One region of the Variovorax sp. PAMC26660 genome, then DNA from elsewhere that is predicted to be linked to it. Evidence: riboswitches for the same ligand, from Rfam matches in the RefSeq annotation. Region 1 holds a riboswitch; each other region holds the start of a gene.
The links. Region 1 has a riboswitch for cobalamin ahead of H7F35_RS26010 (TonB-dependent receptor). Riboswitches for the same ligand answer to the same signal wherever they lie in the genome.
Positions count from the first base shown of each region.

Region 2: linked by a shared signal. The riboswitch ahead of cobM (precorrin-4 C(11)-methyltransferase) and the one ahead of H7F35_RS26010 (TonB-dependent receptor) in region 1 are both predicted to bind cobalamin.
Region 3: linked by a shared signal. The riboswitch ahead of H7F35_RS32990 (TonB-dependent receptor domain-containing protein) and the one ahead of H7F35_RS26010 (TonB-dependent receptor) in region 1 are both predicted to bind cobalamin.

Region 1 is NZ_CP060295.1:5,519,922-5,527,829, forward strand. It holds gene ybaL (YbaL family putative K(+) efflux transporter) at 1-825, shown strand, start outside; gene H7F35_RS26000 (hypothetical protein) at 849-1,253, opposite strand; gene H7F35_RS26005 (hypothetical protein) at 1,390-1,611, shown strand; cobalamin riboswitch at 1,691-1,964, shown strand; gene H7F35_RS26010 (TonB-dependent receptor) at 2,097-4,280, shown strand; gene H7F35_RS26015 (PepSY domain-containing protein) at 4,289-5,848, shown strand; gene H7F35_RS26020 (energy-coupling factor ABC transporter permease) at 5,890-6,567, shown strand; gene cobW (cobalamin biosynthesis protein CobW) at 6,720-7,784, shown strand; gene cobN (cobaltochelatase subunit CobN) at 7,789-7,908, shown strand, end outside.
Region 2 is NZ_CP060295.1:1,402,255-1,410,162, reverse strand. It holds gene H7F35_RS06765 (LysR family transcriptional regulator) at 1-849, opposite strand, end outside; cobalamin riboswitch at 1,075-1,337, shown strand; gene cobM (precorrin-4 C(11)-methyltransferase) at 1,493-2,350, shown strand; gene H7F35_RS06755 (sirohydrochlorin chelatase) at 2,347-3,294, shown strand; gene H7F35_RS06750 (precorrin-8X methylmutase) at 3,291-3,980, shown strand; gene H7F35_RS06745 (cobalt-precorrin-5B (C(1))-methyltransferase) at 3,977-5,080, shown strand; gene cbiE (precorrin-6y C5,15-methyltransferase (decarboxylating) subunit CbiE) at 5,095-6,402, shown strand; gene cobI (precorrin-2 C(20)-methyltransferase) at 6,399-7,196, shown strand; gene H7F35_RS06730 (cobalamin biosynthesis central domain-containing protein) at 7,186-7,908, shown strand, end outside.
Region 3 is NZ_CP060295.1:7,028,186-7,036,093, reverse strand. It holds gene H7F35_RS33005 (c-type cytochrome) at 1-134, shown strand, start outside; gene H7F35_RS33000 (RidA family protein) at 204-719, shown strand; gene H7F35_RS32995 (ClcB-like voltage-gated chloride channel protein) at 738-2,459, opposite strand; cobalamin riboswitch at 2,554-2,808, shown strand; gene H7F35_RS32990 (TonB-dependent receptor domain-containing protein) at 2,903-4,822, shown strand; gene H7F35_RS32985 (cobyrinate a,c-diamide synthase) at 4,807-6,255, shown strand; gene H7F35_RS32980 (bifunctional adenosylcobinamide kinase/adenosylcobinamide-phosphate guanylyltransferase) at 6,245-6,817, shown strand; gene H7F35_RS32975 (ABC transporter substrate-binding protein) at 6,814-7,683, shown strand; gene H7F35_RS32970 (FecCD family ABC transporter permease) at 7,695-7,908, shown strand, end outside.

The sequences.
Region 1 (7,908 bases):
CCCTCGGTGCTGATCGAGCGGCCACTGCAGGTGCTGGCGGTGGTGGGGGTGATCGTGCTGGGCAAGTCGATCGCGGCCTGCGCGCTGGTGCTGGTGTTCCGCTACCCGCTGGGCACGGCGCTCACGGTGAGTGCGAGCCTGGCCCAGATCGGTGAGTTCTCGTTCATCCTGGCCGGCCTGGGCGTGTCGCTCGGCCTGTTGCCGGTGGAGGGGCAGAGCCTGGTGCTGGCGGGCGCGCTCATTTCCATCGCGACCAATCCGCTGTGGTTCAGCCTGATCGCGCCGATGCAGAAGTGGCTGCACGCCCATTCCTCGTTCGCGCGCGGGCTCGAATCGCGCGACGATCCGTTGGCCGAACTGCCCATGACCACCGAGGCCAAGTACCTGTCGCGGCAGGTGGTGCTGGTCGGCTACGGCCGCGTCGGGCGCCGCATCGCGGCCGAACTCGAGGCGCACGACATTCCCTATGTGGTGGCCGAGCAGAACCGCGAACTGGTCGAGAAACTGCGCGAAGCCGGCATCGCGGCCGTGTGGGGCGACGCGGCCGATCCGGCGGTGCTGATCCAGGCGCACGTTGCGCGGGCCCGCGTGCTCGTGGTGGCCACGCCCGACACCATGAACGTGCGCCAGATGATCGAGACCGCGCGCACGCTCAACCCGACGATCCAGACCGTGATCCGCAGCCACAACGAGCAGGAAGCCCAGTTGCTGATGCAGGAAAGCGCCGTCACCGTCTTTCTCGGCGAGCATGAACTGGCCCAGGCAATGGCCCGCGATGTGGTGCAACGGGCCGTGTCGATGGCCATGCCGGCCTCGGTGGCTTGATCCGACCCAGCCCCGACTCAGGTTCAGAGGTCTTCGATGACCAGCAGGCGGTAGCGCTGGGCGATGGAATAGGGCACGGTTCGCACCAGTTCCATCAGCCGCTCGGCCGTGGCGCCGTCCTTGGTCTTGACCAGCAGGCCCGTGTGGCCGTCGCGCGCCAGCTTGGTGAATGCACGTACCGTTGCCGCGTCGGTGCCGGGTGAGGGCAGGGGATCGCTGTAGGTCTTCACGGTCGGCGTGATCTCGGCCAGCACCGTGTCCGCGGGAAGCAGATAGACCTCGTCGCCGCTCATGCCTTTTTCGATCAGGCGGTGGCCGATGCGGTCCGCGTCTTCCGCGCTGGGGAACATCACCATCGAGTAGCCGGTCGGATAGAAAGCGCCGCCAACGCTCGATCGCATGCGGGTTTCAAGAATGAACTGCTTCATGCTGCCTCCTGGTTTCCATGAGGTCCCTGGCAACAACATTAGGTCGCGCGGCGCACAAGCGCTGTAGGAGAAGCCCGGAAGCTGTCAACCGCGCGTGTTCCTCGTTCATTCAACGGTGATACCACCTGCATTTGCCATGCCCTCAGCCAGAAACATCGCACTCACCGTCCACGAACTGGAGGAAGGAGAGTTCTATTGGGTCTTGATGGAAGCGGTGGAAGACGTGCCGGGCGAAACCACCCACGTCTACACGCCGCTGGAAGCTGCCCCCGAGCCCTATGCCACTTATTCGAACGCGCTGGTGGCGGGCGTGGCCGTGATGCGGCGGCTGTTCGGGCCGGACGGAAAAACGCGCTGAGCCCCGGGCGGCGGCCCTTCGCAACAGGCCGCTCCCTATAATTCTGCGGTTCCGGTGTGTTAATTTTTATTAACTGCACCGGTCACCACGGTTCGAAGGTGCCCCGCATGCCATCCATTGGTCTCGGGGTTAAACGGGAAGCAGGTGCGCCGCGTCATCACTGACACGGCCATTCCTGCGCTGCCCCCGCAACGGTCAGCGGATCTGGAAACCCTCACGCGCGTGCCCCTTTTTCTGGCATGTGCAGTCACTGCGCTTCGGCGTGGGAAGGCGAGGGTTTCGGCTTCGATGCGCATTTAGCGCGTCGAAGCGCTCCGCGAGCCCGGATACCGGCCTTCGCAACCGCCTTCGGACGCTGCGGGAGTGCGTGTCCGGGCCTGCCGTTTGCGCCACCTTCGCGTGCACCGGCATCGCCCGTTCGCACCTCTTCCCACGTCCTCGATCGGTCAGGAGCCTGCGGGGACGCAGGTCGGAGGGGATTTCAAATGGGTCAAGCATCGCCAGCGCGCGATCGCACGGGCGCGCCACTGCAATGGGCGCGCCTTTCGGGTCTTTCACTGGGGCTGGGACTGGCTTTCGGGCCTGTTGCCGCCTTCGCGGAGACGGGAGAAACGACGGGCACAGGCGGCAACAGCCTGGCGCCCGTGCAGGTCGAGGCCAGCCGGCACACGCCGCTGGCCATCGACGAGCCCGCGCACACCGGCAGCCGCCTCGGTCTCACGCCACTGGAAACGCCAGCCAGCATCGAGGTGCTGAGCGGCGACACCATCCGTGCGCGCGGCGATGTCTCGGTGATCGACGCGGCCACCCGCGCCACCGGTATCACCGGCTCGCCCGCCCCCGGCAACGGCGGCACGTCGATGGCGGCGCGCGGCTTCTCGGGCCACGGCTCGGTGATGCAACTGTTCGACGGCACGCGCCTGTACGCGGGCGCGGGCACCGTCACCTTTCCGTTCGACACCTGGTCGGTCGACCGCATCGAGGTGCTGCGCGGCGCGGCATCGGTGATGTTCGGCGAAGGCGCCATCGGCGGTGCGATCAACGTCGTGCCCAAGAAGCCCACGCGCGGCCCGATCCAGAACGAAGCGCTCGTGACGTTCGGCTCCGACGCCACGCGGCAGGTCGCTTTCGGCAGCGGCGGGGCGATCAACGACAAGCTGTCGTACCGTTTCGATATCAGCCATCGCAAGACCAACGGCTTCATGGCGCGCGGCGAGGCCGAAAGCCTGGCCGTGGGCGCTGCCGTGCGGTTGGACGTGTCGCCGCAATTGCAGTTCACGCTGTCGCACGACGAGGGCCGCCAGTCGCCGCAGCGCTACTACGGCGTGCCGCTGATCGACGGACGCCTGAATGACCAGACGCTGCGCCAGAACTACAACCTCGACGACTCGGAGCTGAAGTACCGCGACAAGTGGACCCGGCTCGACGCCCAGTGGACGCCGAACGATGCGGTCACCGTGCGCAACCAGCTCTACCGGCTGGAGAGCAAGCGCCACTGGCGCAACAGCGAGACCTACACCTTCAACGCCACCACCCGCCGCGTGACGCGTGGCGACTACCTGGAAATCGGCCACGACCAGGAGCAAATCGGCAACCGCACCGACGCCACCTTCCGGCATTCGCTGCTCGGCATGGCCAACCAGGTGCTGGTGGGCTTCGACATGAACCGCATCGACTTCCTGAATTCGAGCGACACGCCCTACGGCGGCCGCTCGGTGGTCGATCCCTTCGTGTTCCAGCCCGGCTACTACGCCTCGCCCGTCGCCTACCTGCCGCGTTACAAGACCAAGACCAGCACCTACGCCTTCTTCACCGAAGACAAGCTGGCCTTCAACGAACAGTGGTCGGTGGTCGGCAGCCTGCGCTGGGACCACGCGAAGGTGTCGCGCGTCGATCAGCAGAACCTGTCGAGCCGGCTCGACAAGACCTTCGAGTACGCCACCGGCCGCCTCGGCGTGGTGTATGCGCCCGACGCCTCGCAGTCCTTCTATGCCCAGGTGGCGCGCGCGGCCGATCCGCTGACCTCGCTGATCAGCACCTCGGCCACGCAGGCGCCGTTCGAGTTGAGCACCGGCCGGCAGGTCGAGGTGGGCTACAAGCGCCAACTGGCCGAGGGTCGTGGCGCCTGGACCGTGGCCGCCTACCGCATCGAAAAGACCAAGCTGCTGTCGCGTGACGCCAGCGACCCCAGCAAGACCCAGCAGATCGGCAAGCAGTCGTCCGAAGGCATCGAAGCCACGCTCGACCTGGCGCTGACCTCGACGCTGCGGCTCGAAGCCAACGTCGCCAGGCTGCGCGCGCGCTACGACGACTTCAACGAGATGGTCGGCAAGTCGCTGGTCTCGCGCGCGGGCAACACGCCGTTCGGTGTGCCCGAAGCAGCGGCGAACCTCTGGCTCAACTGGCGCTTCCTGCCGCAATGGGAGGCCGATTTCGGCGTGCGCTACGTGGGTTCGCGGCAGGTCGACACGGCCAATTCGCGCAAGATCGGCGCCTACACGGTGGCCGACGGCGGCGTGAGCTGGCAGGTGAACCCGTCGATGAAGCTGGCGCTGCGCGGCTACAACCTGACCAATCGCAAATACGCAGTGTCGTTCTCTAACAGCGGCAACCAATGGCTGCTGGGCCGGCCGCGTTCGTTCGAGCTGTCGGCGCTGGTCAACTTCTGAGCACGATCATGACTTCCGCATGGCGCCGCGCCTGGCCCCGCCTTCGCTATTGGCTCTACTGGACGCACCGATGGCTGGGCATCGGCGGCTGCCTGCTGTTCGTCATGTGGTTTGTCTCGGGCGTGGTGATGATGTACGTGGGCTACCCCACGCTCACCGATGAAGAGCGGCTGGCCGGGTTGGGGCCCTTGCGCTTCGAGCAGGCGGTGGTGTCGCCATCTGCCGCGCTGGAAGTGCTGCCCCCGGCTGCGCGCGCGCAGCCGCCGCGCCGCATGGTGCTGGAAGTACAGGGCGGGACCACGCCCGAACCTGTCTGGCGCATCGTCGATGCGCGAGGGGGCCGGCACACCATCTCGGCGCGCGACGGCCATGCGCTCGGCCCGGTCGATGCGGCGCAGGCCGAGGTCATCGCGCGCGGCTTCTCGGGCCAGCCGGGTGCACATTGGGCCGAGACGCTGGAGCGCGACCAGTGGACCGTGCCGCAAGGGCTGAACCCGCTGCGCCCGCTGCATCGCATCGAAGTCGGCGATGCGGCCGGCACCGAGCTGTACGTGTCCTCGCGCAACGGCGAAGTGGTGCGCGACACCACGCGTTCGGAGCGCTTCTGGAACTGGCTGGGCTCGGTGCCGCACTGGATCTACTTCACGCCGCTGCGGGCCGACCCGCCGCTGTGGCACGAGGTGGTCGTGTGGCTGTCGGCGGCATGCATCGTTTCGGCGGTGACGGGCATCGTCATCGGCATCCTGCGGGTTCGCCTGCGGAGGCGTTTTCGCAACGGCGCGGTCACGCCCTACAAGGGGTGGATGGCCTGGCACCACATCGCCGGGTTGATCGGCGGCTTCTTCGTGCTCACGTGGATCATCAGCGGCTGGCTGTCGATGAACCCGAACGGCTGGTTCCAGCGCGGTCCGGGTGATGCGGCGGCGATGGCGCGCTACACCGGCGCAGGGGCGTCACCGTTCCCATGGCCGCCAGCTTCGTTGCCGGCAGGCGAGGGCGCCGCTGCACCGCGCGAGGCATTGCTGATGTGGTTCGACGGCCGGCCTCTGCTGCAACTGCGTGACGCACAGGCACGTGTGCGCGTGCTCGATGCCGTGACAGGTGCCCCGGCCACCATTGGCCGCGACAACATCGTGCGCGCCGCTGCCCGCCTGCGCCCCGGCGCTGCCGTGGCACAGGCGACGCTGCAGACGCGCGAAGACTTCCACTGGTACGGCCATCACCGCGAGCGTGTGCTGCCCGTGTGGCGCCTCGAATTCGACGACGCCGCGCGCAGTTGGATCTACATCGACCCTGCCAGCGGACAAATCGCCGGCAGCAACGACAGCAATTCGCGCCTGCGCCGCTGGCTCTTCAATGCGGCGCACAGCCTCGACTTTCCCTGGCTCATCCAGTACCGGCCGGCCTGGGACATCGTGGTGTGGCTGCTGTCGATCATCGGCGCCGTGGCCTCGGCCAGCGGCGTGGTGATCGGCTGGCGCCGGCTGCGGCGAAAGCCTTCGCCCCGGGAGCGCGGCGCGCGCCTCGGCGTTCATGACGGGGCTTGCGCGAGCAGGCCCATCAACTAACAATCAACTTTCGCACTGCGGTGCAATTCAGGAGGTGCCAGATGCACATCGAACCAGGTCTCGTCGACGGATCCAAGATTTTTCTCAGCTACGCGACAGCAGCCGCTGCGCTGGCCTACACAGGCAAGGTGGCCTTCGACACCTTCATGAAGGACGGCCCGGCTGCCCTGGTGCTGCGCTCGGCCATTGCCGTGGCGCTGGTGTTCTGCTTCTTCGAAGTGCTGCCGCATCATCCGGTGGGCGTGTCCGAGGTGCACCTGATCCTTGGCACGACGCTGCTGCTGGTGTTCGGGCTGGCGCCCGCGTCCATTGGCCTGGCGGGCGGGTTGCTCATCCAGAGCCTGTTCTTCGAGCCACAGGACCTGCCGCAGTACGGCATGAACGTCACGACCTTGCTGGTGCCCTTGTTTGCGACTGCTGCGCTGGCGCAGCGGATCATTCCCAAGAATATGGCCTACGTGGACCTGAGCTACCAGCAGGCTTTCAAGCTCTCGGTGGCCTACCAGGGCGGCATCGTGGTCTGGGTCGGCTTCTGGGCGCTCTACGGACGCGGCACCGGGCTCGAGAACATCGGTCAGATCGCCAGCTTTGGCGCGGCCTACATGACCATCGTGCTGGTCGAGCCGCTGGTCGACCTGGGCGTGCTGGCCGCCGCCAAGGGCTGGCGTCGCCTGCAGGGAACGGCTTTTGTCGAGCGCCGTTTGTACAGCAGCGTCTGATTCAGGCCCACTTTCACTTTCTCGCGGGCACCTTGGCCCACCCCGGCCGCTTTGCGGCGATCGCATCCATGCGCTGATCGCTGGCGGGCCGCTGGGCCCGTGGTTCCCGCGCTCCCATCTCCTGGCCATCGGCGCCTGAAAGAATCCATTCCATGACCCCAAGCAACGCCAAGATCCCCGTCACCATCGTCACGGGCTTCCTGGGCAGCGGCAAGACCACGCTGCTGCGCCACATCCTCGGCAACGCCGAAGGCCGCCGCATCGCGGTGATCGTCAACGAGTTCGGCGAACTCGGCATCGACGGCGAAATTCTTCGCGGCTGCGGCATCGGCTGCGACGACGAAGGCAACGAGCGCGAAGGCGCGCTGTACGAACTGGCCAACGGCTGCGTCTGCTGCACCGTGCAGGAAGAGTTCCTGCCCGTGATGCTGCAACTGGCCGAGCGGCGCGGCGATATCGATGCGGTGATCATCGAGACTTCGGGTCTGGCGCTGCCCAAGCCGCTGGTGCAAGCCTTCCAGTGGCCCGACATCGCCAACATCTTCACCGTCGACTCGGTGGTCACCGTGGTCGACGGCCCCGCCGCCGATGCGGGCCAGTTCGCCGCGAACCCGGAAGCCGTCGACGAAGCCCGCCGCGCCGACCCCAACCTCGACCATGAATCGCCGCTGCACGAGCTGTTCGAAGACCAGCTTTCGGCCGCCGACCTCGTGGTGCTCAACAAGACCGACCTGATGGACGACGCCGCGCGCGCCCGGGTCGAGGCGCTGGTGCGCGAAGAACTGCCACCCGAAGTGAAGATCGTCGCCGCCACCGAAGGCAAGTTGCCACTGGCGCTGCTGCTGGGCCAGGGCCGTGCGGCCGAAGCCACCATTCACCTGCGCGAAAGCCACCACGACCACGAGGAAGACCACGACCACGACGAGTTCGACTCGCTCGTGATCGAGCTGCCGCCGGTCGAGCGCGACAGCCTGCTGGCCGTGCTGGCCAAGCTGGTCGAGCAGCACGCCATCTACCGCGTGAAAGGCTTCGTCGCCATTCCCGGCAAGCCGATGCGCCTGCTGGTGCAGGGCGTGGGCCGCCGCTTCGACCACCACTTCGACCGCCGCTGGCGCGATGGCGAGGCGCAGCGCACGCGCCTGGTGTTCATCGGCGAAGACCTCGACGAAGCGGTGCTGCGCCAGGCGCTGGAGGGCGTCGCCGCCGTTCCGGCCTGACCCGATGCACCTGCTGAGCACCCAGCCCGGACGCTTCGTCGAAGACGACAGCGTCGTCACCCGGCTCGACCAGACGCCCGGCGACATCGTGGTGCTCAGCTCGGCCGACACCACGCTCGCGCTG
Region 2 (7,908 bases), 3.3 Mb from region 1:
GCGCACCTTCGCCGACAGGTGCTTACGGCTTGGGTACGCGAGGTTGATCGTCAGGTGCGGCAGGTCCCAGTCGTCCAGCGTGGGCACCAGCCGCCCGGCCACGATGTCCTCGTAGACGATGTAGGTCGGCTGCACCAGGATGCCCATGCCGTCGAGCGCGGCGGCGCGCAGCACCTGGCCGTCGTTCGATTCGAGCAGGCCATTGACCGACACCGTGTGCGTCTCGCCCTTGCGGCTGAAGCGCAGCTCGTTCGGGTTGTTGGCGTGGGTGTAGATCAGCAGCTTGTGCTGCTTCAGCTCGTCCAGCGTCTTCGGAAAACCGTGCTGCGCGAAGTAGCGCGGCGAGGCCGCGAGAATGCGCCGCGTCTCGCCCAGCCGGCGGATCGTGACGTTCGAGTCGGGCTCGAACTCGCGCGTGCGGATCGCCACGTCGATGTTGTTGTCGATCAGGTCGAAGTAGCGGTTGGCCGCCTCCACATGCACCGTCACGCCCGGGTAGCGCTGCGTGTACTCGCGCAGCAGCGGCGCGATGTGGTGGATCGAGAACGACAGCGACGCCGTGATGCGCAATGTGCCCGTGGGGTTGAGCGCGGTCGCGTTCACCGTCGATTCGGCATCGGACAGGTCGGCCAGGATGGTTCGGGCGCGTCCGCAGAACTCGCGGCCGGTGTCCGTCAGGTACAGGCGGCGCGTGTTGCGCTCCACCAGCCGCGCACCGAGGCGGGCTTCGAGCGCGCTCAGGTGGCGGCTCGCGGCAGCGTTCGACAGGCCCAGCGCTTCGGCCGCGCGGCTCAGGCTGCCGGCATCGGCGATCTGCACCAGCAGTGCGATTTCGGTCCAGCGGTCCATGGGCGTGTCTCCGGGGCTTGTCGTCTTTTGTCGGGCCAGTAACTCCGGGGAATGGACCGCTGGACTCCAATGCGGCCAAACCGTTGACTTTGCGCAGCCAACCTAAGAGTCGCGACCAAATAGTCGTGGACCGATTTTCCCTGCTATTGCGCTGGCACGGTCATTTTCAGGACATGCGGCTGGACGGTCTCATCCCTTGCTGTGCCAGGTAAAGTCGGCTGATACACTTTGCGCGCGTTGTCAGGTGTCCTGGCGCCCCGTGGAAACGGCGGGGCGGCCAGGGTGAAACGGGAAGTCGGTGCGCAGCGGTGATGAACACCGCGCCATGCCGACGCTGCCCCCGCAACGGTAAGCGAGTCAGAAGCAAAACCCCGGGATTCGGTCCCACACCACTGTGTCACGAACGGCATGGGAAGGTGGTCTTTGCAGGAGAGCCGATGGCCCTCCGCTCGCGAGCCCGGAGACCGGCCTGACGACCAGCGCATGACCTTGCGGTGGGCGAGGATCGGCGGGCGACGCATTGCGTCCGGCTCGATGCATCAGGTCATCCGCCAGATCAGTATTTGCTGACGCCTCCCGATTTTTCCCCCTCCCGCCGGGTCTTACCGACCATCTATCGCGCGGCGGGCGCGGAGGGATCATCATGAACGAGCGAGCCATCGCTCCAGGCAGCGCTCCGCATGGAGCGTTCACACCGGGAACCGTCTGGTTCGTCGGCGCGGGTCCGGGCGACCCGGAACTCATCACCGTCAAGGGCCGTGGCCTCGTCGAACGCGCCGGGGCGATCCTGTTCGCGGGCTCACTCGTGAGCGAGGCCGCCACGCGCTGGGCGCCCCCCGATTGCGTGATCGCCGACAGCAAGGACATGACGCTCGAGCAGATGTCGGCCTGGCTGATCGCGCAGGCCGCGCGCTGCCAGACCGTGGTCCGCCTGCAGACCGGCGATCCGGGTCTCTACGGCGCGCTGATCGAACTGGTGCAGCCTCTGGATGCGGCGGGTGTGCCGATCGGTGTCGTGCCGGGTGTTTCGTCCGCCATGGCCTCGGCCGCGGCGGCGGTGGAGAGCCTCACGCTGCCCGAGGTCACGCAGACCGTGATCTTCACGCGCGTCGAAGGCCGCACGCCGATGCCCGAAGGCGAGTCGCTGGAGGCGCTGGCCGCGCACCACAGCACGCTGTGCATCTTCCTGAGCATCACGCTGATAGGCAAGGTCATGGCTGCGTTGACGGCCGCCGGCTGGTCACCCGATGCACCTGTCGTGGTCGTCCACAAGGCGAGCTGGCCGGGCGAAGAAAAGATCGTGCGCGGCACGGTCGCCACCATCCAGGCGCTGTGCCGCGAGGCCCGCATCGTGAGCCAGTCGATGATCATCGCCAGCCCCACGCTGGGCGCACGGCAGTGGACCACGCTTGCCAAATCCAAACTCTACGACGCGAGCTTCACGCACCGCTTTCGGCGCGCGAGCGTTCCCGTCGAAAGCCTCCTGCAGGACCCTCCATGAGCACCGAAACCATTCTCCTGGTGGGCCACGGCTCGCGCGAAAAATCCGGCAACGATGAGATCGAGGCTTTCGCAGCGCAATGGCGCGAGCGGCAACCGGGCTGGCGCATCGAGGTCTGCTTCATCGAGTTCTCCGAAGTCACGATGAGCGAGGGCCTGCGCCGCGCAGCCGAGTGCGCGCCACGCGTGGTCGTGGTGCCGCTGATCCTCAACGCGGCGGGCCACGTGAAGATGGACATTCCGCAGGCCATCGATGGGGCGCGGCTCAAGTACCCGATGGTGCAGTTCCTCTATGCGCCGCATCTCACGGCCTGCGACCCGATCCTGGCGATTTTGCGGCGGCGCCTGAAGGGCGCGATGCAGGCGCTGGACATGCCCGACCCGACCACCACCGGCGTGGTCATCCTGGGCCGGGGTTCGTCGGACCGGCAGGCCAACGGCGACATGGCGAAGATGGCGCGCTGGCTGCTGGAGGAAACCGACCACGAGCTGGTGGACCTGGCCTTCACGGGCATCACCTACCCGCGCCTGGAGAAGGCCGTGCAGCGCCAGAGCCTGCAGGGCATGAAGCAGGTGGTGGTGCTGCCGTACTACCTGTTCAACGGCACGCTGGTCGAGCGCATTGCGCGCCAGGTCGAAAACCTGAAGGCGCAATACCCGACGATCCGCTTCGTCTCGACCCGGTATTTCGGCTTCGAGCCCGAGATCTTCACGCTGCTGGAGCAACGCGTGAATGACCTGCGGCGCGGCGCGCCGATCGCGCTCATGCCCTGCGACGGCTGCAAGTTCCGCGACTTCGCGGTGGAACACGGCCTGGGCGGCCACCACCATGACGATGCGGTGCCGCACAGCCATGGAGACGACCATCCGCACCCGCATGATCACGATCAAGATCACGCGCATGACCACCCCCAAGCGCACAGCACGGCGGCGGCCATTCGATGAAACCGGCGTCCTCCATGGCGGCCAACGTCGTCACCGAGCAGCTCACCGCGGCCGGCCGCGCCATCGAGCATGACTCCTTCGCGGTCATCGACCGTGAGGTGACATCGCACGCCTATACGGCCGACCAGTGGCCCGTGGTGCGCCGAATGATCCATGCGAACGCCGACTTCGACTTCAACGGCCTGACCGACTTCCACCCGGACGCGATCGACGCTGCCATCGCCGCCATCCGCTCGCGCGAGAGCCGCGTGGTGGCCGACGTCGAGATGATCTGCGTGGGCCTCTCGGCTCCGCGCCTGACCCACTTCGGCATGGGCACGCACCAGTTCATCAGCGAAGAGGACGTGATCGCGCAGGCCAAGGCCGAAGGCACCACGCGCGCCGTGCAAGCCATGCGCAAGGCACACCGCCTGGGGCTGGTCGACGGCGCGATCGTCGGCATCGGCAATGCGCCGACCGCGCTGATCGAAATCGTGCGGCTGATCCATGAAGAAGGTGCGCGCCCGGCGCTGGTGGTCGGCATGCCGGTCGGCTTCGTGTCGGCGGCCGAGTCGAAGGACCTGATGGCGCTCGAAGCTGGCGTGCCCTGGATCGTGATCCGCGGCCGCAAGGGCGGCTCCACGCTGGTGGTGGCCGCGATCCACGCGCTGCTGGGTCTGGCCGAGGCGCACGAGCACGCCGCATGATGGACAAGGGCGCACCCCGTGGCACCCGCACCGGTTTCACGACCGGTGCGTGTTCGGCCGCGGCGGCGCGCGCGGCGGTGATCGGCCTGGTCACCGGCCAGGTGCCCGACGAGGTGGAATGCCTGCTGCCCAACGGCGACCTGGTGCGCTTCGCGGTGCAGGACGGCCGCGTCGACACCGCGAGTGCGAGCGCGCATGCGATGGTCATCAAGGACGCTGGCGACGACCCCGACTGCACCGACAAGGCCCATCTCACCGCCGATGTGCGCGTGCTGCCTGAACTGGCGGGGCAGGTGCTGCTGGCGGGCGGCGTCGGCGTGGGCACCGTCACCATGCCGGGGCTCGGGCTCGCCGTCGGCGGGCCGGCCATCAACCCGGTGCCGCGCCGCAACATCGAGGCGAACGTGCGCGCGGTGGGCACGACCTTGCTCGACGAAGTCGGACTGGAAGTCGCGATCTCCGTGCCGCAGGGCGAGGAGATGGCCAAGAAGACGCTCAATGCGCGCCTGGGCATCCTCGGCGGCATTTCCATCCTGGGCACGACCGGCATCGTCAAGCCCTATTCCACCGCCGCCTACCGCGCGAGCGTGGTGCAGGGTGTGCAGGTGGCGGGCACGCTGGGCCATGGCGTGGTCGTGCTCACGACCGGCGGGCGCACCGAGAAGTTCGTGATGGCCGAAATGCCCGAGCTGCCCGAGCCGGCCTTCGTGCAGATGGGCGACTTCCTGCGCTATGCGATGGGCGCAGCGGTCAAGGCCGGGATCAAAAAGGTCGTGATCGGCGGCATGGTCGGCAAGCTCACCAAGATCGCGCAGGGCGAAACCATCACCCACGCCGGCCGCGCCGAGGTCGACACCGGCCTGCTGGCCGACCTGGCTGCCGGGCTTGGTGCGCCACCCGATGTGTGCGACGCGATCCGCGGCAACGAGACCGCGCGCTATGCCGGCGAGCGCATGGATGCGCTCGGGCTCGGCACCGCCTTTCACACGGCGCTTGCGCAGCGCGTCATCCAGACGCTGCGCACGCGCTACCCCGACCAGTTCGAATTGAAAGTGCTGGTCTGCGACTTTGAAGGTCGAAAGATCGCGGAGGCCTCCTGAACACCGACAACCACATGACGAACAAATGCCGCATCCTCGGCGTGCTGGACGACGGCGATGCGAGCCTCGGCCGCAGCGCGCTGGCGCATCTGCAGCACGCGCAACTGGTCATCGGCGGCGCGCGCACGCTGGCCCTGTTCGCGTCGCACATCACACCCGACGCGGTGCAGCGCGACCTGACCGGTGGTCTCTCGCAAGTACCCGAATGGATTCGCGCCGCGCAGGCCGAGGGGCAGCGCGTGGTCGTGCTGGCCACCGGCGATCCGCTGTGCCACGGCATCGCGGCCTTTCTGGCGGCGCGCCTGTGCCTGGAGGCGATCGAGGTCCTTCCCAACGTGTCGACGCTGCAGTTGGCCTGTGCGCGCCTAGGCCTGCCATGGCAGGAGATGAAGTTCGCCTCCGTGCACGCCAAGGACGCGGGCGACTGGCTGCCGGGCTCGCCGCCCACGCACGGCCTGTATGCGCTGCTGCGCGACATCCGGCAGCACGATCGCCTGGCCGTGCTCACCAGCCCCGACAACACGCCCGACCGCATCGCGCGCATGCTCGTGGCCGAGGGCCTGGCCGACGACTTCGAGATGGCCGTCGCCGAGCGTCTGTGCCAGCTCGAGGAACGCGTGGTCAGCGGCATGCGCATCACCGCCGCGGCGCAGATGCACTTTGCCGACCCGAACGTGGTGCTGCTCTGGCGTACCCGGCTGCGGGCGCCGCAGGTGCTGTTCGGCCTGCCGGACGCCAGCTTCGAGCAGCGCCATCCCGAGAAGGGCCTGATCACCAAGAACGAGGTGCGCGCGGTTTCGCTCGCGCGCATGCAGTTGCGCACCGACAGCGTGGTGTGGGACATCGGCGCGGGCTCCGGCTCGGTCGGGCTGGAGGCCGCACGGCTGTGCTGGCGCGGGCATGTCTACGCGATCGAGAAGAACGCGGACGACAGCGCCATCGTCGCGCGCAACCGGCAGGCCATGGGCATCAGCAACCACAGCCTGGTGCACGGCAAGGCGCCTGAGGGCCTGGCGGCGTGGGCCGACCCGGATGCGGTGTTCATCGGCGGCTCCGGCGGCGAGCTGGCCGAGCTCATTGCGCTGGTGCTGCGGCGCCTGCGCCCGGGCGGCTGGCTGGTGATGAACTTCGTGACCATCGAGAACCTCGCAGGTGCGGTCGAGGCGCTGAAGGCGCAAGGCGCGAGCTGGGACGTGTTGCAACTGCAGGCCTCGCGCAGCAAGCCGATCCTGCACATGCATCGGCTTGCGGCCGAGAACCCGGTGTGGCTGGTCTGCGCGCAAAGGGGTGAGGCTCACGCGCAGACGGGCGGTGCGGCATGACGGCGCCTGGCATGCTCCACGGCGTCTCGCTCGGCCCTGGCGACCCCGACCTGATCACGCGCCGCGCCTGGTCGCTCCTGACGCGCCCCGACGCCATCTGGACCTACCCCGTTCGCAGCCTGCGCAAGGAAAGCTACGCGCTGGACATCGCGCTGCGCGCCGGGCTGACGACGCCCGCGCAGCATCAGGCCTTGTTGTTCCCGATGACGCACGACGTCGAGAAGCTCGCGCGCCACTGGCTCAAGGCCGCCGAGACCGTGCAGGCGTTGCTGGCGACCGGGCAGGACGTGCTGTTCCTGGTCGAGGGCGATGCCTCCACCTACGCGAGCTTCTGCTACCTGGCACGCGTGCTGCGCCAGCTTGACCCGGCCGCGCGCATCGAGGTCGTGCCCGGCGTGACCTCTTTCAATGCGGCCTGCGCGCGCCTGCAACTGCCGCTGTCCGAACAGGACGACACCGTCGCCATCGTGCCGGCGGCTTACGGCATTGTCGCGGTCGAGAAGATGCTCGACGACTTCGACACGCTGGTGCTCATGAAGGTCAAGCCGCTGCTCGACGACCTGATCGACCTGCTGGCGCGGCGCGGCCTGCTCGAACACAGCCGCTTCATCGAGAAGGCCGGCTCGCCGGTCGAACGCATCGTGCACGACGTGGCCAGCCTGAAGGGCACGAAGGTCAACTACCTGTCGCTGCTGCTGGTGAAGAACCCCGGCCGCGAACGCGGCGAACTGGTGCGCGGCTGCCGCAAGAAAACCAGCACTGAAATTGAAGAGGAATCCCCGAATGACGAATGAAGCCGCACCCCGTGTGGTGCTTGTGGCCATCACCAAACACGGCGCACAGCAGACGGCCGGGCTGGCGTGCCTGCTGCCCGAGGCCAGCGTGTGCGTGGCCGACAAGTTCGCGCCGCTCATGGCCGGGCTGCCCAACCCCGTGCGCGCCTATGCAGGCGCTTTTCGCGACGAGATCGCCGCGTTGTTCGCGGACTTCGATCAGGTCGTGTTCTTCGTTTCGCTCGGCGCGGTGGTGCGCCTGATTGCACCGCACCTCAAGAGCAAGGACGAGGACCCGGGCGTGCTGGTGGTGGACGACGCTGCGCAGTTCGTGATTCCGGTGCTGTCGGGCCACGTGGGCGGCGCGAATGCGATGGCCGAGCAGATCGCCGCATTGCTGGGCGCGACCGCCGTGCTGACCACCGCGTCGGACGTGGGCAAGACCATCCCCGTCGACATCCTCGGGCGTGAACTCGGCTGGAAAGTGGAAGCACCCAAGATCAACATCACGCGCGTCTCGGCCCATGTGGTGAACGGCGAGCCGGTCGCGGTGGTGCAGGAGGCGGGCAGCCCGGATTGGTGGACCCGCCCGACGTCCCTGCCTGCCAACATCCACCGGTTCGCGCGTTTCGACGAGGTCGACCTCGCACGCTTCAAGGCCGTGCTGTGGATCACGCAGGCCGAGGTGAGCGCCGAGCGCTGGACCGCGCTGGAGGAACGCCTTGTGGTCTAT
Region 3 (7,908 bases), 1.5 Mb from region 1:
AGGGCATGCCCGCCTTCGGCAAGATGCTGAGCGATGAGCAGATCGCTTCCGTGGTCGGCTATGCGCGCACCCATTTCGGCAACCAGTACCCCGACGCCATTGCGGCGGAGAGCGTCAAGAAGCTGCGGCCTTGATTGACGTTCCTCCTTCGATATCCGGCAGATCCTTCCTTTCATCCCTGTAGAGAGACAACACACATGACCATGACCTCCATCACGAAGAAGCTGGCGCTTGTCGCCGCACTGTTCGCCGCCGGCACCGGTGCGGCCCACGCAGCCGACGAGATCATTCGCCACCGCATTCCGAACTCATCGTTTCCGATCTCGGCGGCGGTGGAGATTCCGTCCTCGTTCACCAATGTCTACCTCTCCGGCCAGGTGCCGCCGCTGCAGGACGCGACCGCGCCCAAGAACAGTGCCGCAGCCTACGGTGGCGACACCAAGGGCCAGACCGTCGGCGTGCTCAAGGCCATCGAGAAAAGCCTCACGGGCCTGGGCCTGACGATGGGCGATGTGGTGAAGATGCAGGTGTTCCTGGTGGGCGATCCAGCCAAGGACAACAAGATGGATTTCGCCGGCTTCATGGAGGGCTACACCCAGTTCTTCGGCACCACCGCGCAGCCTCGCCTGCCGGTGCGCTCGGCCATGCAGGTGGCGGCGCTCGCCAATCCGGCCTACCTGGTCGAGATCGAGGTGATGGCGGTGCGTCCCGCCAAGTAAGCAGGGCCCTGCAGCGCGCTATTCGCTCAGCCGCACGTAGGTGGCGAGCAGCGCGCTCTTCGCGGCCACGCCCAGCAGCACCGGGTGATCGATGCTCTCGATCACCGGCAGCCGCTCGCCGCGATGCTCCAGGAAACGCTGCAATGCCTCGCCGAGGCTGGTGTCTGCCGTGATCGGCTGGATGGCCTGCGAGAGCAGGTCGGCCGCTGTCGTTTCAGTCGGCGCCGTGCCGAGCGTGGCCAGCGGCACCACGCCGAGGTAGCGGTTGTCGGCATCGACCACGTAGAGGTACTTCACCGGGTGCTGCAGGAAGAGGCGGCTCATGGCTTCGCGGTCCGCATCCGGGCCAACCACCGTTTCGGCCGGCTGCACCAGGTCGCGCATGTGCAGTCCGCGCAGGCGCAGTTGCGCATCGCGCTGTGCATTGCGGTGCAGCGTGATCTCGTACATCGAGCCGGCGTTGGCCGAGCGCGCCACGAAGTACGCGATGACGCTGGCGGCCATCAGCGGCAGCATCACCTGGTAACTCAGCGTCATCTCGAAGATCATCAGGATGGCCATCAGCGGCGCCTGTGTCGCGCCCGCCAGAAAGGCGCCCATGCCGACGATGGCGTAAGCAAACGGGGCAGAGCTTGCCTCGGGCCACAGCGCCTGCACCCCCACGCCGAACAGCGCACCGATCATGCAGCCGAAGAACAGCGCGGGCGTGAACACGCCCCCCACCGCGCCCGAGCCGGCCGTGGCCAGCGTGGCGATGGCCTTGGCCGCGAGCACCATCGCGATCAGCGTCCAGGGCCACGGCGAGTGCAGCACCGAATTGACCACGCTGTAGCCGTTGCCCCAGACCTCGGGCAGCGGCACCGAAATCGCGCCCATCACCAACCCGCCCAGGGCAAGCCGCCACGGCAGCGCGATCGGCAGCTTTGCGAACAATGCACGGCTGCCATGCAGCGCCCGCAGGAAGCCGACCGACGCAAAACCCAGCAGCACGCCCAGCAACGCAAACAGCACGACCTCGGCGCCATGGATCTCGGGAAACACCGGCATCAGGTAGGGCGGCTGGTAGCCCGGCAGCGCGCGCATCGCCACATTGGCGACCACCGACGCAATGATGATCGGCCCCACGCTTTCCATTGCGATGGAGCCGAGCACGATCTCGGCGACGAAGAACGCGCCCGCAATCGGCGCGTTGTAGGCGGCGGTCAACCCCGCTGCCGCGCCACAGGCCACCAGCAGCCGCAGCCGTTCGACCGGAAAGCGGAACACCCGGCCCAGCAGCGACGCAGCCAGCGCCGCCAGTTGCACCATCGAGCCTTCGCGGCCGATCGAACCGCCGCTGCCGATGCTCACCAGCGACGACGCGCTGCGCACCAGCGTCTGCGCGACCGGAATGCGTCCGTCGCCGAGCACGATGGCTTCCATATAGTCGGAGGTGGTGCTCTTGTGCACCGTCACGCGCCTGGCCAGCACCAGCAGTCCGCCCGCCACCAGCCCGCCGAGCGTGGGGCAGGCGATGCGCGCCCACCATGGCAGATGGCGCGCCATCGCCACGAGGCCTTCGCCGGGGCCGAGCACCAGATGCTCGAAGGCATACAGCGCGGCACGAAAAAGTTCGGTCGCCAGTGCGCCGAGCAGCCCGGCCACGATGGACCACAACAGCATCGACTGCCAGCCCGAGACGCCGAAGAGCCGCTGCAACGCCGAACGAAGACTCAGAAAAAGCGAGGCCGGCCGCATCATGCCGACGCCCGGTTCATGGTCTTCAAAACGCAACAGTCCATGGACGTCGATGTTAGCGGGGCGCAACTTTCGACTTAAAGAGCCGGTGGCAGGGCCTAAAATCCCGGCCGTTGGTGCTCGCGGCGTGGTTCACACGGCGCAGTTCAACGGGAAGCAGGAGTGGAAGCCCCCGAACTCGGGATCCAAGGCCCAAGCCACCTGCGCTGCCCCCGCAACGGTCAAGCAGACGGCGCCGCAAGGCGCCAACCCCTCTCCATCCAGCCACTGGGTGCCCTGAAACAGGCACCTGGGAAGGCGGCGAGGGGCCGTTCTGCCAGCCCGGATACCGGCCAACGAGGCGGCTGCCGCATGCATGACGATGAATCGATGCATGAAGCAGCCATGGCGCCCAGGCGCCGGCGGGGAGGCCGGCAAGGGGCATTGACGTTCGTTCGGCTCAACTCATGATTTCCTGCGTTTCTCTTTCTCGCGGCCGCGCCCCTGTGCGCCGCAGCCACCTCGCGTGCCTGCCGCTCGCGCTCGCTTCGGCCTTCGGTGGCCTCGCTCATGCCCAGGAAGCGCCAACGCTCGGCGAAACCGTGGTCACGGCCAACCGCACGCCACAGGCGCTGTCGGACATCGTGGGCGACGTGTCCATCATCGACCGCCAGGCCATCGAGCGCAGCGGCGCGACCGGCGTGGCCGATGTGCTGTCGCGCCTGCCGGGCATCGAGATCACGCGCAACGGCGGCGTGGGCAACACCACCAACGTTTACATCCGGGGTGCCGAAACGCGCTTCACGGCTGTGTACCTCGACGGCGTGCGCATCGACTCGCAATCGACCGGCGGCGCCGGCTGGGAAGGCATTCCGCTCGCCCAGATCGACCGCATCGAAGTGCTGCGAGGCCCGGCCGCGGCGGTGTACGGCTCCGACGCCATCGGCGGCGTGATCCAGCTCTTCACCAAGCGTGGCGAAGAGGGCGTGTCGCCCTACGTGGGCGTGGGTATCGGCAGCAATGACCTGCGCAAGCTCGAAGCAGGCCTGAGCGGCAAGTCGGGTGCCTTCGACTATTCGCTGGGCGTGGCGCATGAAGAAAGCAAGGGCTTCAATGTGCAGCCGGCGTCCAAGCGCGTGCTGTCCAAGGACGGCTACACCAGCCCCGACCGCGACGGCTATCGCAGCAACTCGGGCAACGTGAAGCTGGGCTACCAGATCACGCCCGACCAGCGCATCGAAGCCTCGGTGCTGTCCAGCGACATCCTGGCGGGCTACGACACGACGATCGGCTACAAGACCAAGCTGCCGTTCCTGTTCAAGGACGATCTTTCCAGCAACACCTTGCGCACCGCGGCCCTGACGTGGTCTGCCAAATGGAACGAGATCTACAGCACCCGCGTGCAGGTGACCGATTCACGCTCGACCTACGAGACCGATCCCTCGTACTACCGCACCGAGACCCACCTGCGCGGTTACCTGTTCCAGAACGAGTTCCGCTTCGGTCCCCACCTGGTGACGGCCACGCTCGAACGTCGGGAAGACGGGCTGGTGAATCCGGCGGCCACCACCACGGCCAAGCTCCTCTCACGTGATCGCTCGCAGGACGGCATCGCACTGGGCTACGGCTTCGTGCAAGGCCCGCACTCGCTGCAGCTGCATGTGCGCCACGACAAGGACAGCGAGTTCGGCGGCAAGACCACCGGCAGCGCCGCCTACGGCTATGCCATCACCTCCACGCTGCGCGCCACCGTGTCGGCCGGCACCGCCTTCCGCGTGCCCACGCTGTACCAGCGCTTCAGCGAGTACGGCCTTGCGAGCCTCAAGCCCGAGTCGAGCCGCAACGTCGAGCTGGGCCTGCAGTACACCGAGGGTGCCACCACCGCAGGCATCGTCGTCTACAACAACCGGGTGCAGAACCTGATCGTGTTCGACGGCAGCGCCAAGGGTTGCCAGTCGTCCTTCGGTTGCTACGCCAGCACGGCGCGTGCCCGCTACCAGGGCGTCACGCTGTCGGGCGGCCATCGCATCGGCGACGTGACCCTGCGCGCCTCGCTCGACTACCAGGACCCGCGCGACCTTGCCACCAACAACCTGCTGGCCCGCCGTGCACAGCGCCACGCGACCCTCGGCGCCGACTGGCGCATCGCAGGCTGGACGCTGGGTGCGGAAGTGCAAACCTCCAGCAAGCGCTACGACGACGCCGCCAACACCGTCAAGCTCGGTGGCTACACACTGCTGAACCTGTCGGCCAGCACGCCGATCACACGCGACCTGAACCTCATCGCGCGCGTCGACAATGTGGGCAACAAGGACTACCAGTACGCGCGGCTGTATGCCACCGCCGGTCGCACCGCGTACGTCGGGCTCAAGTGGACGCCGCAATAAGCCAACTTTCGCAACAACGAAGCGACGCCGCCGGCGCCGCGGCCCCCACCTGCGCCGCGGTGCTGGTGGCGGCGCCTGCCTCGGGGCAGGGCAAGACGACCGTTGCAGCCGCGCTCGCGCGGCTGCATGCGCGTCAGGGCCGTCGGGTGCGTGCCTTCAAGTGCGGGCCCGATTTTCTCGATCCGCATTGGCTGGCGCTGGCCACCGGCGCACCGGTGCATTCGCTCGATTTGTGGATGACCGGCGAGGCCGATTGCCGCGCGCGCCTGCGAGCCGCGGCGGCCGAGTGCGACCTGCTGATCGTCGAAGGCGTGATGGGCCTGTTCGACGGCACGCCCAGCGCGGCCGATCTGGCTGAGCGCTTCGGCCTGCCGGTGCTGGCGGTGATCGACGCGGGCGCCATGGCCGGCACCTTCGGCGCGCTGGCTTTCGGCCTGCAGAATTTCCGCCCCGGATTGCCGTGGGCCGGCGTGCTGGCCAATCGCGTGGCCAGCGAGCGCCATGCGGGCATGTTGAAGGACGCCTTGCGCGAGCCTTCGCAATGGCTGGGCGCCTTGCCACGCGATCCGGCGTTCTCGTTGCCTGAACGGCACCTGGGCCTGGTCCTGGCGGCCGAACTCGGCGATGCGATGGCGCGGCTCGATGCGGCAGCCGATGTGCTGGCCACAACGCCGTTGGGCCAGATGCCGATCGGGCAGTTGCCGCAGGTTCGTTTCGAGGCGCAAGCATCGGCGCCGGTTGCGCCGGTGCCGCCTTTGCTGGCCGGCCGCACCATCGCCATCGCGCGCGATGCGGCCTTCTCGTTCATCTACCCCGCGAACCTCGACGTGCTCACCGCACTCGGCGCGCGGCTTTCCTTTTTCTCGCCGCTCGCGGGCGATGCCTTGCCGGCCTGCGATGCCGTCTGGTTGCCCGGCGGCTACCCCGAGCTGCATGCCGCTGCGCTGGCCGAGGCGACGCAGATGCGCGACGCATTGGCAGACCACGCGGCGGCTGGCAAGCCCATCTGGGCCGAATGCGGCGGCATGATGGCGCTGTTCGACGAACTGGCCACGCACGCCGATGCGACGCGCCCGCCAGACGTTCACCGGCTCTGGAGCCTGCTGCCGGGCCGGGTGACGATGCAAAAGCGCCTGGCCGGCCTCGGCCCGCAGCAGCTCACGCTGGGCAACCACACTCTGCGCGGCCACACCTTCCACTATTCGAGCTGCGAGACGCCGCTGGTGCCAGCCGCCCACACTGCCCGGCCCGCCGTGACCCAGGCAGTGGGCGCCCGTGCCGGCGAAGCCCTGTATGTGCATGGCCCGGTGCGCGCAAGCTACTTCCACGCATGGTTCGCCTCCAGCCCCGAAGCCACGGCACGGCTTTTCGGCGCCATGCCGATCGAACTCGAAAGCCACGACGCCGCGAAGGAAGACAGCGATGCCCGTTGAACGCGAATTCATCCTCGGCGGGCAGAAGAGCGGCAAGTCGCGCCGCGCCGAACAGCGCGCCATCGACTGGCTCGCGGCCGACGCGAAGGGCCGCCGCGCCGTGCTGATCGCCACCGCGCAGGCCTACGACGACGAAATGCAGGAGCGCATCGTGCGCCACCAGGCCGACCGCGCCGAGCGCGTGCCCGGCATGCGGACCATCGAAGAGCCCATCGAACTTGCGCGCGCTGTCGTCACGCAGAGCACGCCCGAGACGCTGGTGGTCATCGACTGCCTTACGCTGTGGCTCACCAACCTGCTGATGCCGATGGAAGACGCGCGGCCCGCCACGCGCACGCCGGCCACGCACGCCGCCATGCTGCTGATGGCGCTGCGCGAGGCGCGCGGCCCCGTGGTGATCGTCGGCAACGAGATCGGCCTGGGCGTGATTCCCCTGGGCCGCGAGACGCGCGCCTTCGTCGATGCGCTGGGCCGCCTGAACCAGGACGTGGCCGCCGCTTGCGACCGCGTCACACTGATGGCGGCCGGCCTGCCGTTGAGCCTGAAAGCACCCGCTGCATGAAGAGACTGATCCGATCGCTGTCGTTCGCCCTCGGCCTGGCCGCATTCGCGCTGGGCGCGCACGCCTTCGACGTGGTCGACGAACGCGGCGTGACCGTGAGCCTGCCGCAGTCGCCGCAACGCATCGTCTCGCTGCTGCCGTCGCTCACCGAATCGGTCTGCGCGCTCGGCGCCTGCGGGCGGCTGGTGGGTGTCGACCGTTATTCCAACTCGCCTGAGCAGGTGAAGGCCTTGCCGCAGGTCGGCGGCGGGCTCGACCCGAACGTCGAAGCCATCGTGGCGCTCAAGCCCGATGCGGTGCTGCTCGCCAAGTCCTCGCGCGTCACGCAGCGGCTCGAAGCGCTGGGCGTGAAGGTGCTGGTGCTCGAACCCAAGAGCCATGCCGACGTGCGGCGCGTGCTCGACAAGCTCGACCAAGTGCTCGGCACGCACGAGGCGCCCAAGGTCTGGCGCGTGATCGATGCCAGCGTGTCGGCCGCCGCGCAGTCGCTGCCGACAAGCGCGAAGGGTTTGCGCGTGTACTTCGAAGTCAACAACGCGCCGTATGCGGCGGGCGAGTCGTCGTTCATCGGTGAAACGCTGGCGAGGCTCGGCGTGAAGAACATCGTGCCGGCGGCGCTCGGACCATTCCCCAAGCTCAACCCCGAATATGTGGTGCGCGCCAACCCCGACCTCATCATGGTGAGCGTGCGCAGTGCGCAAGGGCTGGAGCAGCGCCCCGGCTGGGCTGGCATCCGCGCAGTGCGTGAAGGCCGTATCTGCCGTTTCAGCGCGGAGCAGTCCGACGTGCTCGTGCGCCCCGGCCCGCGCATGGACGAAGCCGCACGCCTGATGGCGCAGTGCCTCACGGACAAGGGCCAAAGGTGAGCGGGGCGCGCATGCAAACCGCCCATCTGCGCCGTGTGCTGCTGCTCGGCGTCGGCCTGCTGGTGCTGGGCGCCGCGCTGCTGCTGTTCGGCTTGGGCATCGGCAGCACCGGCTTCGAGAGCCTGCTGTCGGCGCGACACGACCCGGTGGCGCTGCAGATCGTGTGGGACATCCGCCTGCCGCGCACGCTCGGTGCCTGGCTCGCGGGCGCGCTGCTCGGACTGG